Regions from separate parts of the Streptomyces sp. NPDC058284 genome, predicted to be linked through region 1. Evidence: riboswitches for the same ligand, from Rfam matches in the RefSeq annotation. Region 1 holds a riboswitch; the other holds the start of a gene.
The links. Region 1 has a riboswitch for cobalamin ahead of metE (5-methyltetrahydropteroyltriglutamate--homocysteine S-methyltransferase). Riboswitches for the same ligand answer to the same signal wherever they lie in the genome.
Positions count from the first base shown of each region.

Region 2: it holds a riboswitch for cobalamin, as region 1 does, so the genes downstream of both, ACFVYR_RS21980 (ABC transporter substrate-binding protein) here and metE (5-methyltetrahydropteroyltriglutamate--homocysteine S-methyltransferase) in region 1, are expected to answer to the same signal.

Region 1 is NZ_JBHVYE010000028.1:54,210-57,410, forward strand. Features, by position in the region: gene ACFVYR_RS30470 (hypothetical protein) at 1-669, shown strand, start outside; partial or broken gene ACFVYR_RS30475 (GNAT family N-acetyltransferase) at 663-1,043, opposite strand; cobalamin riboswitch at 1,221-1,457, shown strand; gene metE (5-methyltetrahydropteroyltriglutamate--homocysteine S-methyltransferase) at 1,620-3,201, shown strand, end outside.
Region 2 is NZ_JBHVYE010000015.1:174,098-177,298, reverse strand. Features, by position in the region: gene ACFVYR_RS21990 (amino acid permease) at 1-1,337, shown strand, start outside; gene ACFVYR_RS21985 (Mov34/MPN/PAD-1 family protein) at 1,425-1,847, shown strand; cobalamin riboswitch at 1,820-1,972, shown strand; gene ACFVYR_RS21980 (ABC transporter substrate-binding protein) at 2,017-3,000, shown strand; gene ACFVYR_RS21975 (FecCD family ABC transporter permease) at 3,159-3,201, shown strand, end outside.

The DNA of each region.
Region 1 (3,201 bases):
AGCGTCGGCGCTCTCTACCTCCCCGCCTGGCTGGCCGCGGGCCTCGCGCTCGGCACGCTCGGGCTGCTGCGCCGGGCCGCGAGCGAACCGGAACGGCTCGCCCGCGCCGTGCGGGTGCTGCGGTTCGCCTGGGCGGTGCCCGTCGCGCTCGTACCGCTGTATCCGCTCAGCCCCTGGCTGTTCGACCTGCTGCTGCCGCTCGCCGCGATCGGCGGCTTCTCCCTCAGCGCGTACGCCCGCACCCGGGAACGTCGTGACCTGCGGCTCTGGGGGCTCACACTGTTCATCTGCGTCCTGTCACTGTTCTGGGCCGTGTCGTCGTACGCGGCGATCGCCGGCCGGGGCCGTGCGGAGCTGACCGAGCGGACCCTGCGCGATGAGTTCCCCGCGGTCGTCGTCTTCAGTGCGAAGGACCTGATGATCCGGGGCGGCGGCAGTTGCTACCGTCGCGTCACCGACAAGGGGAGCCAGTACGCGTACGAGTACGCCGGTCTGCGCCTGTTCCACGTCTCCGGGGACCGGATCTTCCTCGTCCCCCGCGACTGGTCCCCCGGGGACGGCACCCTCTACGTCCTCAAGGAGGGGGCGGGTCAGCGCGTCGATCTGCTCAGCGGGGCCGGTCGCCGGGCGCGGGAGTGCCGGGCGCAGCCGGAGGCCGGTGCTCAATAGGCGAAGCCGAACGGCGGTCGCGCGGCGGGCGAGGCGTGTTCGGTGAACCGGCCGCAGGAGCGGAACCCCAGGCGGCGGTAGACCGGTTCGCCGTCGGTGGATGCCTGGCGGCCGGCGTGGACGTACTCCTGGTCGCGGGCGGTGTGCAGGGCGGCGAGGGCGACGGCGCCGCCGTATCCGCGGCCGCGGTGGGCGGCCAGGGTGCAGATGTGGTAGATCCCGGCGACGCCCGCGTGCAGGAAGACCTCGGCGCAGCAGACCGCGCGGCCTCCCGCGTAGCCGACCAGGAAGCGGGCCGGGCAGCCCGGGTCGAGTACCTGGCGCGCGGCCCGGTCGGAGAAGTCGCGCACGGTGGTGGCGGGCGGGGTCCAGTTCTCGGTGACGTGTGCAGCTTGCCAAAGGGCGCGCGCGGGCCCGCGCGACAAGGAGTCGCGCGGCCGAACATCGCCGTCGCTTTCCCGCCCGCCGCGCCGGCGAAGCGTCCACGGCACGTGTTCCTCCTCACCGTCCGAATGCCGAGGGTGACCCGGAACAGCGGTCGGCGGCCCCGTATGGTGATCGGTGCAGCTGGTTCGCCCCGTCCGCCAGACGGGAGCGTCGCAAGAGGGAACCCGGTGTGAATCCGGGACTGCCCCGCAGCGGTGAGCGGGAACGACCGCCGTCACACGCACTGGAACCGCGAGACCGGTTCTGGGAAGCGACGGCCAGTAGGTGTCCGCCCGCCTTCTTCCGAAGGCAGTGGACGAGGCCCGCGAGTCCGAAGACCTGCCCGCTGTCCGCGCCCGAACCATTCGTGCGCGGATATCCCGGTGACCTCGTGGGCGGGTCGGCGTGCATACCAGACGGGCGACCGCGCCGACCGCGCGCTCCCGGCCCGTCCGGTCCGTCGCCCTTCGCGCTCTCGTCCCGTCTCCGGGATCTCAGGGATTCATCTCGCGAAGGAGATCTCCGTGACCACCAAGCCCGCAGCCGCGGCAGCACGGGCCACCGTGTACGGCTACCCCCGTCAGGGTCGTGACCGCGAACTCAAGAAGGCGATCGAGGGCTACTGGAAGGGCCGCGTCACCGCGGACGCCCTCGCGGCCACCGCCGCCGGGCTTCGCCGCTCGAACTGGCGCGAACTCGCCGACGCCGGCATCGACGAAGTCCCGACCGGCGACTTCTCGTACTACGACCACGTCCTTGACACCACCGTCATGGTCGGCGCCGTCCCCGAGCGTCACCGCACCGCGGTCGAGAGGGACGCGCTCGACGGCTACTTCGCGATGGCGCGCGGCACCCAGGACGTGGCGCCGCTGGAGATGACGAAGTGGTTCGACACCAACTACCACTACCTGGTGCCGGAGTTGGGGCCCGGCACCGTCTTCCGTGCCGACTCCACCAAGCAGGTCACCGAGTTCGGGGAGGCCCATGCGCTGGGCCTCTCGGCGCGCCCCGTCCTCGTCGGCCCCGTCACCTACCTGCTGCTCGCCAAGCCCGCACCCGGGGTGGCCGCCGACTTCGACCCGCTGACCCTCCTCGACCGTCTCCTGCCGGTGTACGCCGAGGTGCTCGCCGACCTCCGCGCCGCGGGCGCCGAGTGGGTCCAGCTCGACGAGCCCGCGCTCGTCCAGGACCGTACGCGGGCCGAACTGAACGCGGCCGAGCGCGCCTACCGCAACCTCGGCGCCCTCACCGACCGGCCCAAGCTCCTCATCGCCTCGTACTTCGACCGGCTCGGCGACGCCCTTCCCCTGCTCGCCAAGGCCCCGGTCGAGGGCCTCGCCCTCGACTTCACCGATGCGGCGGCCGCCAACCTCGACGCGCTCGCCGCCGCCGGCGGGCTGCCCGGCAAACGGCTGGTCGCGGGGGTCGTCAACGGCCGCAACATCTGGGTCGACGACCTGGAGAAGTCCCTGGCCACCCTCGGCACCCTGCTCGGCCTGGCCGACCGTGTCGACGTGGCCGCCTCCTGCTCCCTCCTCCACGTCCCCGTCGACGCCACCCTGGAACGGGACATCGAGCCGCAGATCCTGCGCTGGCTGGCCTTCGCCCGCCAGAAGACCACCGAGATCGTGACGCTCGCCCGGGGCCTGGCCCGGGGCACCGACACGATCTCCACCCAACTCGCCGCCAACCGCGCCGATCTGGCGTCCCGGGCAGGCTCCCCCATCACCCGCGACCCGGCCGTCCGCGCCCGGGCCGGCGCCGTCACGGAGGCCGACGCCCGCCGCTCCCAGCCCTACCCCGAGCGCGCGGCGGCCCAGCGCGCCGCCCTCGGCCTCCCACTGCTGCCGACCACCACCATCGGCTCCTTCCCGCAGACCACCGAACTGCGCACGGCCCGCGCCGATGTGCGGGCGGGACGGATCGACGCCGCCGGGTACGAGGAGCGCGTCAGGGCCGAGATCCAGGAGGTGATCTCCTTCCAGGAGAAGACGGGCCTCGACGTCCTGGTGCACGGCGAGCCCGAACGCAACGACATGGTGCAGTACTTCGCCGAGCAGCTCACCGGCTACCTCGCCACGCAGCACGGCTGGGTCCAGTCGTACG
Region 2 (3,201 bases), on a different contig from region 1:
GCAAGGCCATTCACAAGGCGGGGCCCAGCCTCATCCTGGCGTACGCCATCGCGGGCCTCGTCATCTTCTTCATCATGCGGGCGCTCGGCGAGCTCCTCATGTACCGGCCCGTGTCCGGCTCCTTCTCGGAGTACGCACGCGAGTTCATGGGCCCGTTCTTCGGCTTCGTGACCGGCTGGACGTACTGGCTCTTCTGGGTCGTCACCGGCATCACGGAAGTCACCGCGGCCGCCCAGTACATGCAGTACTGGACCCACGACTCCTTCCCGCAATGGGCGTACGCGCTCGTCTTCACCGTCATCCTGTACGGCGCGAACCTCATCTCCGTGAAGCTCTTCGGCGAGCTGGAGTTCTGGTTCTCGATGGTCAAGGTCACCGCCATCATCGGCATGATCCTGATCTGCGTCGGCATCCTCACCATCGGCTTCTCCGACGCCGGTGACACCGCCTCCGTGACCCACCTGTGGGACGAGGGCGGCTTCTTCCCCAACGGCATCGGCTCCACGCTGATGACGCTCCAGATCGTGATGTTCGCCTTCCTCGCCGTCGAGCTCGTCGGCGTCACCGCGGGCGAGTCCAAGGACCCGAAGACCGTCCTGCCCAAGGCCATCAACACCGTGCCGTGGCGCATCGCCGTCTTCTACGTCGGCGCGCTCATCATGATCCTGTCGGTCGTCCCGTGGACGACGTTCAAGCCCGATGTCTCGCCGTTCGTCGCCGCCTTCGAGAAAATGGGCCTCGGCGTCGGCGCCGCCATCGTGAACTTCGTGGTCCTCACCGCCGCGCTCTCCTCCTGCAACTCCGGCATGTACTCCACCGGCCGCATGCTGCGCGACCTGGCGCTCAACGGCCAGGGCCCGAAGTTCTTCACCAAGCTCACGAAGAACGGCCTGCCGCTGATCGGCACCACGGCCTCCGCCGCGTGCATGCTGGTCGGCGTCTGGATCAACTACCAGTGGCCCGGCAAGGCGTTCACCTACGTCGTCTCCTTCGCGACCATCTCCGGCATGTGGGCCTGGATCATGATCCTCGCCTGCCAGATCCGCTACCGCCGCAAGGCCGACCGCGGCGAGCTGCCGCAGTCCACCTTCCGGGCGCCCGGTGCCCCGTACACCAGCTGGTTCGCGCTGCTCTTCATCGGCATGGTCATCGTGATGATGGGCATCGACAAGGACAACCGTGTCTCGCTGTACGCCGCCCCGGTCTGGGCCGCGATCCTGACGGTGTCGTACCTGGTGCTCAAGAGCCGCAACCCGCAGGCGGCCGCCTTCAACAAGCGCAAGACCGCCGTCGACGGCTCGGTCACCGCCGACAGCACGCCGGTCGGGAAGGACTGACACCGCTTCCCAGAGCGTTGTCCAGCATTCGGGCCCGCCCGTACCACACTTCGGTACGGCGCGGGCCCTCTGCTTATCCTGACTCCCATGCTGACCCTCACCCAGGCCCTCCACGACCAGATCGTCGCGCACGCGCGCCAGGACCACCCCGACGAGGCCTGCGGCGTCGTCGCGGGCCCGGCGGGCACCGGCCGCCCCGAGCGGTTCATCCCCATGCTGAACGCCGCGCGCTCGCCCACGTTCTACGAGTTCGACTCGGGTGACCTGCTGAAGCTCTACCGCGAGATGGACGACCGCGACGAGGAGCCGGTGATCGTCTACCACTCGCACACGGCCACCGAGGCCTACCCCTCGCGCACCGACATCACCTACGCCAACGAGCCCGGCGCCCACTACGTCCTGGTCTCCACGGCGGACACCGACGGCGCGGGCCCCTTCCAGTTCCGCTCGTACCGCATCGTGGACGGCGAGGTCACCGAAGAAGAGGTAAAGGTCGTACAGGCATACTGATCTTTACCAACGAGGGCGGCAGGAGCCAGGAAGCCGGTGCGAACCCGGCACGGTCCCGCCACTGTGACCCCACCCCATAGTCGGGGCGGGGGAGTCAGGAACTGACCTGCCGCCTTCCTCCCACGCAACGCAGGGGACGCGGAAATCCCCTGGAGGAGGCAGTCCCGTCATGCCCCGGTCCCACCGGCCCCTGCGCGCCCTCGTCACGGCCGCCCTGCTCGCCCCGCTCGCCGCCTGCTCCACCTCGGCGGCGGACGACGACTCCGGGCCCGCCGCCAAGGCCGCCGGATTCCCGTACACCGTCACCAACTGCGGCGTGCGGACGACGTACGACGCACCCCCGAAGCGCGCCGTCACCATGAACCAGCACGCCACCGAAGTGATGCTGGAACTCGGCCTGAAGGACCGGCTGGCCGGTACCGCCTACCTCGACGACGAGGTCCTGCCGAAGTACAAGAAGGCGTACGAGTCGATCCCGGTGCTCGCCAAGGAGTACCCCTCCTACGAGAAGCTGCTCTCCGCCAACCCCGACTACGTGTACGGCGGTTACGCGAGCGCCTTCCTCGCCGGTGACGGACGCAGCCGCTCGGCCCTCGCCAAGTCCGGCATCGACAGCCGCCTCAACATCGAGGGCTGCGCCGGGCACCCCGTCTCCATGGACGACGTCTACCGCGAGGTCCGCGAGGTCGGCGCCACGTTCGGGGTGCGGGCGCGGGCCGAGAAATGGGTGAGCGCCGCCCGCCGTGAACTGGCCGCCACCGCGGAGAAGTCACGGTCCCGGTCCAAGGGTGAGAAGCCCCGCTCCGTCTTCGTCTACGACAGCGGCGACAAGACCGCGTTCACGGCGGGCGGCCGGGGCATCGGCAACGACATCATCGAGCGGGCGGGCGGCCACAACGTCTTCGCCGACGTCGACAAGTCCTTCACCGACGCGTCCTGGGAGAAGGTCGTCGAGCGCAAGCCCGAAACGATCCTGACCCTCGACTACGGCGCCATGACCGTCACCCAGAAGAAGAAGCGCCTCCTCGACGACCCGGCCCTCCAGGACGTCCCCGCCATCAAGAACGAGAGCTTCGCGGTCCTGCGCCTGTCGGACGTGGTCACGGGCGTACGAGCACCGGAGGCGGTGAGGAAGCTGGCGGCGCAGCTGTGAGCCGGACCATTCAGCGCGTGGGTCGGATCACCCAGCCCGTGGGGCGGATCATCCAGCGCGTGGGGCGGACCACCCAGCCCGCGGGGCGGATCATCCAGCCCGTCCGGCGTTTGAGGACGAGCCCGAAGGGCGATGGGCCGAGCTCACGGGGGCGGCACCTGACGATACTGACCGTCCTCACCGCAACCCTGGCGGCCACCG